Regions from separate parts of the Streptomyces sp. NRRL B-3229 genome, predicted to be linked through region 1. Evidence: riboswitches for the same ligand, from Rfam matches in the RefSeq annotation. Region 1 holds a riboswitch; the other holds the start of a gene.

Evidence for each region. Region 1 has a riboswitch for thiamine pyrophosphate ahead of thiO (glycine oxidase ThiO). Riboswitches for the same ligand answer to the same signal wherever they lie in the genome.
Region 2: it holds a riboswitch for thiamine pyrophosphate, as region 1 does, so the genes downstream of both, thiC (phosphomethylpyrimidine synthase ThiC) here and thiO (glycine oxidase ThiO) in region 1, are expected to answer to the same signal.

Annotation. Positions count from the first base shown of each region.
Region 1 covers NZ_JOGP01000008.1:410,735-414,927, reverse strand. Annotated here, with positions in the region: gene IF54_RS0116155 (thiazole synthase) at 1-511, opposite strand, end outside; gene thiS (sulfur carrier protein ThiS) at 515-715, opposite strand; gene thiO (glycine oxidase ThiO) at 712-1,869, opposite strand; TPP riboswitch at 1,867-1,979, opposite strand; gene IF54_RS0116140 (hypothetical protein) at 2,032-2,382, shown strand; gene IF54_RS0116135 (NAD(P)/FAD-dependent oxidoreductase) at 2,415-3,629, shown strand; gene IF54_RS0116130 (Rv2175c family DNA-binding protein) at 3,769-4,140, shown strand.
Region 2 covers NZ_JOGP01000009.1:190,887-195,079, reverse strand. Annotated here, with positions in the region: partial or broken gene IF54_RS39640 (YibE/F family protein) at 1-1,381, opposite strand, end outside; TPP riboswitch at 1,993-2,182, shown strand; gene thiC (phosphomethylpyrimidine synthase ThiC) at 2,175-4,022, shown strand; gene IF54_RS0117245 (DUF4240 domain-containing protein) at 3,962-4,193, opposite strand, start outside.

The DNA.
Region 1 (4,193 bases):
GGAAGTTGTGCGGGTTGCGGATGCCGAGCCCGGAGCCGATCGGGGAGCCCAGCGGCATGATCGCCGCGCAGCCCACGTCCTCCAGCCGGCGCGCCAGCACCGGGTCGTCGTTCGTGTACGGCAGCACCGTGAAGCCGTCGTCGACCAGGGTCTCCGCCGCGTCCAGCAGCTCCACGCCGTCCGGGAGCAGGGTCCGCTCGTCGGCGATGACCTCCAGCTTGATCAGGTCGGTGCCGAGCGCCTCGCGCGCGAGACGGGCCGTGAGGACGGCCTCGCCGGCCGTGAAGCAGCCCGCCGTGTTGGGCAGCACCCGGATGCCGAGCCGCTCCAGGACGGACAGCACGGAGCCGTGCACCGACGGATTCACCCGCCGCATCGCGACCGTCGTGAGCTCGGTCCCGGAGGCGACCAGCGCCCGCTCCAGGACGTCCAGGCTGGGCGCCCCGCCCGTGCCCATGATCAGCCGGGACGAGAACGGCGTACCGCCGATGACGAAGGGATCGTCGGCCATGGGTCAGCCTCCTTGGACGGCGGTGAGGACTTCCACGCGGTCACCCTCGGCGAGGGGCGTCGAGGGCCACTGCGTGCGCGGCACGACGGTCTCGTTGACCGCGGCGGCGACCCCGGAGGGCGCCGCGGTCAGGGCCCGTACGACGGTGTCGAGAGCCGTACCGGGAGCGAACCGGCGCGGCTCCCCGTTGACGGAGATGTTCATGCCGGCTGCTCCACCCGCCGAAGGAACCGACCCGGGGTGAACGGACGGGCCACCTCCGGGAGTTCACCGGTCGCAAGGACATGGGCCATCGCGTCCCCGGTGACCGGGGTCAGCAGCACGCCGTTGCGGTAGTGCCCGGTGGCGAGCAGCAGGCCGGGCAGGTCCGTCGGGCCGAGCAGGGGAGCGTTGTCGGGGGAGCCCGGGCGCAGTCCCGCGCGGGTCTCCGTCAGCGGCAGCTCGGTGATGCCGGGGACCAGTTCGTGCGCGTCCCGCAGCAGTTCGTACACCCCGCCCGCGGTCACCGTGGTGTCCCAGCCCAGCTCCTCGCTGGTCGCGCCGATCACCAGCTCGCCGTTCTCGCGCGGCACGAGGTAGACATGGCTGCCGCGCACGACGGCCCGCACGGTACGGCTCAGGAAGGGCGCGTACCGGGGTGGCACGGTCAGGCGCAGCACCTGGCCCTTCACCGGCCGCACCGGGGGCAGGACGGCCTCGGGGACCCCGTCCAGACGGCCGCTCAGGCTCCCGGCGGCGAGCACGACCTGGCCCGCGTCCAGTGCGCCGCCGTCCGTCGTGGTGATCCCGGCGGCCCGGTCCCGGACGATCCGCAGGCGCTCCGCCCACACGCGGTGGAACACCACACCGGCCCGCTCGCACGCGGCCAGCAACGCGCGCGTGAGGCGGCGCGGATCGATCTGGTGGTCACCGTCCACCCGCAGCCCGCCCCGCACCCCCGGTGCGAGCATCGGCTCCAGGCGGCGGCACTCGCGCCCCGACAGCCACTCCGACTCCAGGCCCGACTGCCGCTGGAGCGCGTGCAGTTCGCGCAGATGGGCGCGGTCGTCGGCGTCCAGGGCCACGGCCAGCGTGCCGCACCTGCGGTAGCCGAGGTCGTGGCCGGTCAGCTCGGTGAGCTCGGCCGCGAAGTCGGGGTAGCGGTGGGCCGAGGCGAGGTTCAGGCCGAGCAGTGTCTGCTCGCCGTAGTGCAGTTCGGTGACCGCGGCCAGCATCCCGGCGGCCACCTGGGCGGCCCCGCCGCCCGGTTCCGGGTCCGCCACGGCCGTGCGGAGACCGCGCTGCGCGGCCCGCCAGGCCGTGACCAGGCCGATGATGCCGCCCCCGACGACGAGGACGTCTGACGTACGTGAGGACATGGGCGTCCAGCCCCTCCCTTCGCCGGCATGACCCGGATCAGGTTCGTACGGTCGGAGGCCGGCCAGCCTCCCTCTCAGCCCGGTGCGTCCGGGCTCCCGCGAGTGCTCTACGTTGGCCACCCTAGCCCGACCCCGTACGTCTCAGTAAGGGAGCCTCTCTCCGTGGCACGCTCGCTCGACAACCTCGTCCTCGCCCCGGTCGCCGACCAGGCCCCAGGTCAGGTGGGCACCGGCACCCGGTTCACGTACCACGAGAAGGACGGGGAGATCTGGGCCGAGTACGCCGGCGGTGACGTGGTCCGCGGGCATCTGGTCGGCACGCGCGCGGGAGACCGCCTCGACTTCCGCTACGTCCAGCTCAAGCACGACGGGACGACGTCCTCCGGCCACTGCGTCTCCATGGTCGTCGACCTGCCCGACGGCAGGGTGCGGCTGGAGGAGACTTGGCAGTGGGAGTCGCAGTCCGGCAGCGGGACCAGCATTGTGGAGCAGCTCACTCGGCACGACTCCTGACTGACTGAACGTCAGGTGGCTAGGGTGATCAAATGACCGAGCAGACACAGGCGCAGCAGCGGGTGGTCGTGGTCGGGGCGGGCATGGCCGGCGTGCAGACCGCGGTCGCCCTGCGCGAACGGGGCTTCCAGGGCACCGTCACGGTGATCGGCGCGGAGCCCCACCAGCCCTACGACCGACCGCCGCTCTCCAAGGCGGTCCTGCTGGGCAAGGCCGAGGGCTCCGCCTTCGACGTGGACTTCGAGGCCCTCGGCATCGAACTGCGGCTCGGCCGCGAGGCGCTGGGCGTGCGCCCGGACGCGCACGAGCTGGACACCGAGGCCGGGCCCGTGCCGTACGACGTCCTGGTCCTCGCCACCGGCGCCGAGCCGATCCGGCTGCCCGGCACCGAGGGCGTGCCCGGCGTGCATCTGCTGCGCACCCTGGACGACGCCGAACGCCTGCGCCCGGTGCTCGCCCGGCAGCACGACATCGTGGTCGTCGGCGCGGGCTGGATCGGCGCCGAGTTCGCCACCGCCGCGCGCGAGGCGGGCTGCGCGGTCACGGTCGTGGAAGCCGCCGACCGGCCGCTCGCCGGCGCGCTGCCCGCGGAGGTGGCCGCCCCGATGACGTCCTGGTACGCCGACGCGGGCGCCGATCTGCGCACCCACGCGCGCGTGGTGCGCGTCGAGCCCGGCGAGGTCGTCCTGGACGACGGATCCCGGGTGCCCGCGGGCGCGGTCGTGGTCGGTATCGGCGCCAGGCCCGCCACGGCCTGGCTCGCCGGTTCCGGCATCGAGCTCGGCGCGCACGGCGAGGTCGTCGCCGACGAACGGCTGCACACCTCCGCGCCGGACGTCTACGCGGTCGGCGACTGCGCCTCCTTCCCCTCGCGGCGCTACGGCGAACGGCTGATGGTCCACCACTGGGACAACGCCCTTCAGGGACCTCGCACGGTCGCCGCGGCCGTCCTGGGCGAGACCTCCGCGGTCTACGACCCGGTCCCGTACTTCTGGTCCGAGCAGTTCGGCCGCTTCGTGCAGTACGCCGGCCACCACACGTCCGCCGACACGACCCTGTGGCGCGGTGAGCCGTCCGGCCCCGCCTGGTCGGTGTGCTGGCTCAGGGACAACCGCCTGGTCGCCCTCCTGGCGGTCGGCCGCCCCCGCGACCTGGCGCAGGGCCGCCGCCTGATCGACGCGGGCACCGAGATGGACCCGGACCTGCTGGCGGACCCGGCGAGGCCGCTGAAGGCGGCGGCGAGGTAGCCGGCCTGCCGGACCCCGGCCCGGGAGGGGGCGGGAGCTCGTTCGGGAGCTCTCGGTGGCACCCGGCATCTCGCCCTGTGTCCCCCGCCGGAGGCGCCCCGGCTTCCGACTGTCAGTGCGGGATGGCACGCTTAATCCCGTGACCGAGATTGACGCAAAGATCGATGCACTCGTCCCCGCCTGGCTCACCCTCCCCGACATCGCGGAGCTGCTCGACGTCGAGGTGACGCGGGTGCGGCAGCTGGTCAAGGAGGGCCAGCTCATCGCCGTACGCCGTGGCGAGAACCGCGCGCTGCACGTCCCCGCCGCCTTCATCGACGGGGCCGAGCAGAAGGTGGTCAAGGGGCTGGCCGGGACCCTGACGCTCCTGAGGGACGACGGCTTCACCGACGAAGAGATGCTGGAGTGGCTCTTCACCCCCGACGAGAGCCTGCCCGGCACCCCCGCGCAGGCCCTGAGCGAGAATCGCGGCACGGAGGTGAAGCGCCGGGCCCAGGCGCTCGCCGTCTGACCTGACAGCACCGGCGTACGGGCCGGGCCCGCACAGAGGCCGCGGCCGCGGTC
Region 2 (4,193 bases), on a different contig from region 1:
CGGCCCCCCCTGCCCCTGCCCCCGCTGTTTCCGCCCCCGGCCGGTCGGCCGAGACCACCAGGGCCGCGAGAGCCGTGGTGACCGGAACCGAGGCGACCAGGCCGATCGAGCCGACCAGGGTGCGCACGATCTCCTCCGCCACCAACTCGCTGTTGGCGACAGTGCCCACGCTGGACTGGGCGATCGAGAAGAGCAGCAGCAGCGGCAGTGCGGCACCCGCGTAGGCGAGCACGAGGGTGTTGACGACGGAGGCGATGTGATCGCGGCCGATACGGATACCGGCCCGGTAGAGGCCTCGCCAGCCCATCGCCGGGTTGGCCTCGTGCAGTTCCCACACCGCCGACGTCTGGGTCACCGTCACGTCGTCCAGGACACCGAGCGAGCCGATGATGACGCCGGCGAGAAGCAGACCGCTCATGTCGATCGACGGATACAGCCCGTGGATCAGACCGGTGTTGTCGTCCGTGTTGCCCGTCAGCGCGGCCCAGCCGATGAACTGCGAGCCGAGGACGCCGATCAGCAACAGGGAGATCAGCGTGCCCAGTACCGCCACGGACGTCCGGGCCGACAGACCGTGGCACATGTAGAGGGCGATCAGCATGATGGCGCTGGACCCGACCACCGCCACGACCAGCGGGTTCGAGCCCTGGAGGATCGCGGGCAGCACGAAGAAGTTCAGCAGCAGGAAACTGACGGCCAGGGCGACCAGCGCCATGACACCGCGCAACCGCCCCACGATCACGACGACCAGCGCGAAGATGCCGGCGAGCAGTCCCATCGGGAACCTGCGGTTGACGTCGGCGACCGAGTACTGAAGGTCCCTGGGCGCCGAGGGCTCGTACGCGACCACGACCTTCTCGCCCTCGTGCAGCTGCCGTGACTGGTCCGGCTGGACGATCTCCGTGAAGGTACGGCCCTTGTCGTCGCCGGTGTCGACCCGGATCGTCGCCTTCTTGCAGGTGCCCTTCGCCTGCTGCTCGGCCGAGGAGCCCTCGGCGGTCGAGGTGTCCCCGGTCGGGGTCTCCCCTCCGGCGTTCACCGACTTGCAGCTGACACTCACGACTGTGGTGACCGTGGCCTGCTGGGTCTGCCGGTCGAAACCGACCCCGGTACGTTGGTGCGCCGGGGCGCCACCGGGCCACAGCACCGCGAGTCCGACGACGACAGCCCCGGCGAAGGGGATCAGGATCGCTGCGATGACCTTGCGCAGGTGCTTGGAGACGGGGGTCGCCGGGCCGTGGCTGTGACTGTGGCCGTGAGAGTGACCGCCACCGCCGCCGCCGTTGCCGCCGCCGTTGCCTCCATCGCCTCCGCCGCCGTCCGCGTGGCCGTGCCCGTGGTCGTGTCCGGGCGCGCCGGAATGGTGTCCGTGACCGTCATGGGGGGCGTGGGTGCGGCTGTGGCTGTGGTGCCCCCCGAAGCCCTCTCTTTGGCCGTGCCCGCCCCCGAAGCCCTCGCCCCGGCCGTGACCGCGGTCGCCACCGAAGCCCTCGCCGTGACCTTGCCTGTCCTGGAAACCCTCGCCACGGTCGTGGCCGCCACCGAAGCCTTCGCTGAGGCCGTTGGACCCATACGCGGGGCCAGGCCCCTGCTCCCGGCCGGCCCCCGGCCCGTATCCCTGCGGATAGCCCGGAGCACGCCCAGGACCCGCCTGCCCGGGACTCTGCGCCTGGTCAGGCCCCTGACCAGGCCGCTGGCCAAGCCCCTGGCCAGATCCCTGCCCACGCCCCGGCGCCTGCCCGCGCCCGAAAGCGTCCCAGCCCCCGGAATCGGACGCGCCCATACGACCGTTGGCGTCCGCCGCGTCGCCGCCCGGAGCGCCGCCCGGCCCGCGTCCCGGCCCGTCACCGGGGCCGTTTCCGGAGCCCGGTCGGCGCTGCGGCTCGGGAGGCGGGTACGGAGGCTGATGTGTCGTGGTCACCGCCCGATCATCGCAAGAACGAATGGGGCCCCCTGTTCACCGCGCCCGAATTGACGCTAGCGTGGTGGCACCTTTGTACACGCGGGAGCTCGGAGCACCGGGCTGAGAGGGCGCTGACCTCCGTCCCAGCGATGTTTCACGTGGAACGTCCTCACGCGAGAGTGACGTTCCCCACGAAACGTCGGCAGACGGAAGCCGCTGCGTCGACCGCCGAACCTGTTACCGGGTAATGCCGGCGTAGGGAGTAGGTCTCATGACCATCAAGGACGCACGCACGCCTGCCTCCAACCAGGACGAACCGTCCATTCAGGGTGAAAGCTCGACACAGCACCCCACGCAACCCCCGACGGAGGCCGGGAAGTCCATCGGCTGGCACAAGGCGTACGTCGAGGGCTCGCGCCCCGACCTGCGGGTGCCGGTCCGCCAGGTGCACCTCACCAACGGGCAGTCGGTGACGCTGTACGACACCTCGGGCCCGTACACCGATCCGCTCACCGAGACCGATGTCCGTCGGGGGCTCAACCCGCTCAGGGAGAACTGGATCGTCGCCCGCGGGGACACCGAGGAGTACGCGGGCCGTCCCGTGCGTCCGGAGGACGACGGGATCAAGCACACCTCTCCCCGCGGCGGCAACCTGCGCAACCTCGACGCGGTGTTCCCGGGCCGGCCTCGCCTGCCACGGCGTAGTCGTGACGGCAGCGCGGTCACCCAACTCGCGTACGCCCGCCGGGGGGAGATCACACCGGAGATGGAGTACGTGGCCATCCGGGAGAACGTGGAGCCCGAGGTGGTGCGTGAGGAGATCGCGGCGGGGCGTGCGGTGCTGCCCGCGAACGTCAACCACCCGGAGATCGAGCCGATGATCATCGGCAAGCGGTTCCTGGTGAAGGTCAACGCCAACATCGGCAACTCCGCGGTGACGTCCTCCATCGAGGAGGAGGTCGAGAAGATGACCTGGGCGACCCGTTGGGGCGCCGACACGGTCATGGATCTGTCCACCGGCCGCAACATCCACACCACCCGTGAGTGGGTGCTGCGCAACTCCCCCGTCCCGATCGGCACGGTGCCGCTCTACCAGGCGCTGGAGAAGGTCGACGGCCGGGCCGAGGAGCTGACCTGGGAGATCTACAAGGACACGGTCATCGAGCAGGCCGAGCAGGGCGTGGACTACATGACGGTCCACGCGGGCGTGCGGCTGCCGTACGTACCGCTGACGGCGAACCGCAAGACCGGGATCGTCTCGCGCGGCGGTTCGATCATGGCCGCCTGGTGCCTCGCGCACCACAAGGAGTCGTTCCTCTACGAGAACTTCGAGGAACTGTGCGAGATCCTCGCCGCCTATGACGTCACCTACTCGCTGGGCGACGGTCTGAGGCCGGGATCGATCGCGGACGCCAACGACGAGGCGCAGTTCGCGGAGTTGAGGACGCTCGGGGAACTCAACACGATCGCCAAGCGTTTCAACGTACAGACCATGATCGAGGGCCCGGGACATGTCCCGATGCACAAGATCAAGGAGAACATCGACCTTCAGCAGGAGATCTGCGATGAAGCTCCTTTCTATACGCTCGGTCCGCTGACCACCGACGTCGCTCCTGCGTACGACCACATCACCTCCGGCATCGGCGCGGCGATGATCGCCTGGTGGGGTACGGCGATGCTCTGCTACGTCACGCCCAAGGAGCATCTGGGTCTGCCCAACCGGGAAGACGTCAAGACGGGTGTCATCACCTACAAGATCGCTGCCCACGCGGCGGACCTGGCCAAGGGACATCCCGGGGCGCAGGACTGGGACGACGCCCTGTCCGACGCCCGCTTCGAGTTCCGGTGGGAGGACCAGTTCAACCTCGCCCTGGACCCGGACACGGCTCGTGAGTTCCACGACGAGACCCTCCCGGCGGAGCCGGCCAAGACGGCCCACTTCTGCTCCATGTGCGGACCGAAGTTCTGCTCGATGAAGATCAGCCAGAGCATCAACGAGCGGTTCGGCGGGGCGGCGGCCGAAGGGGCCTCGCCCGAGGAGGTCGCCGAGGGAATGCTTCAGAAATCGAAGGAGTTCGCGGCGAGCGGGAACCGGGTGTACTTGCCGCTGGCGGAGTAGTCCCGCGCCGACAGGACGGTCCGCACCCGCGACTGTGCGGCGTCGCGGGCCGCCCTGTTCGTCGAGTCAGTCGCGCTCCGCGAGGAAGAGTCGTGCCGCCGGGGGAGACGGCGATGCATCTCCTCCAGGTCGTCGAAGTCGAAGTCCCCTCCAGGTGCGTGAGTTCGATGC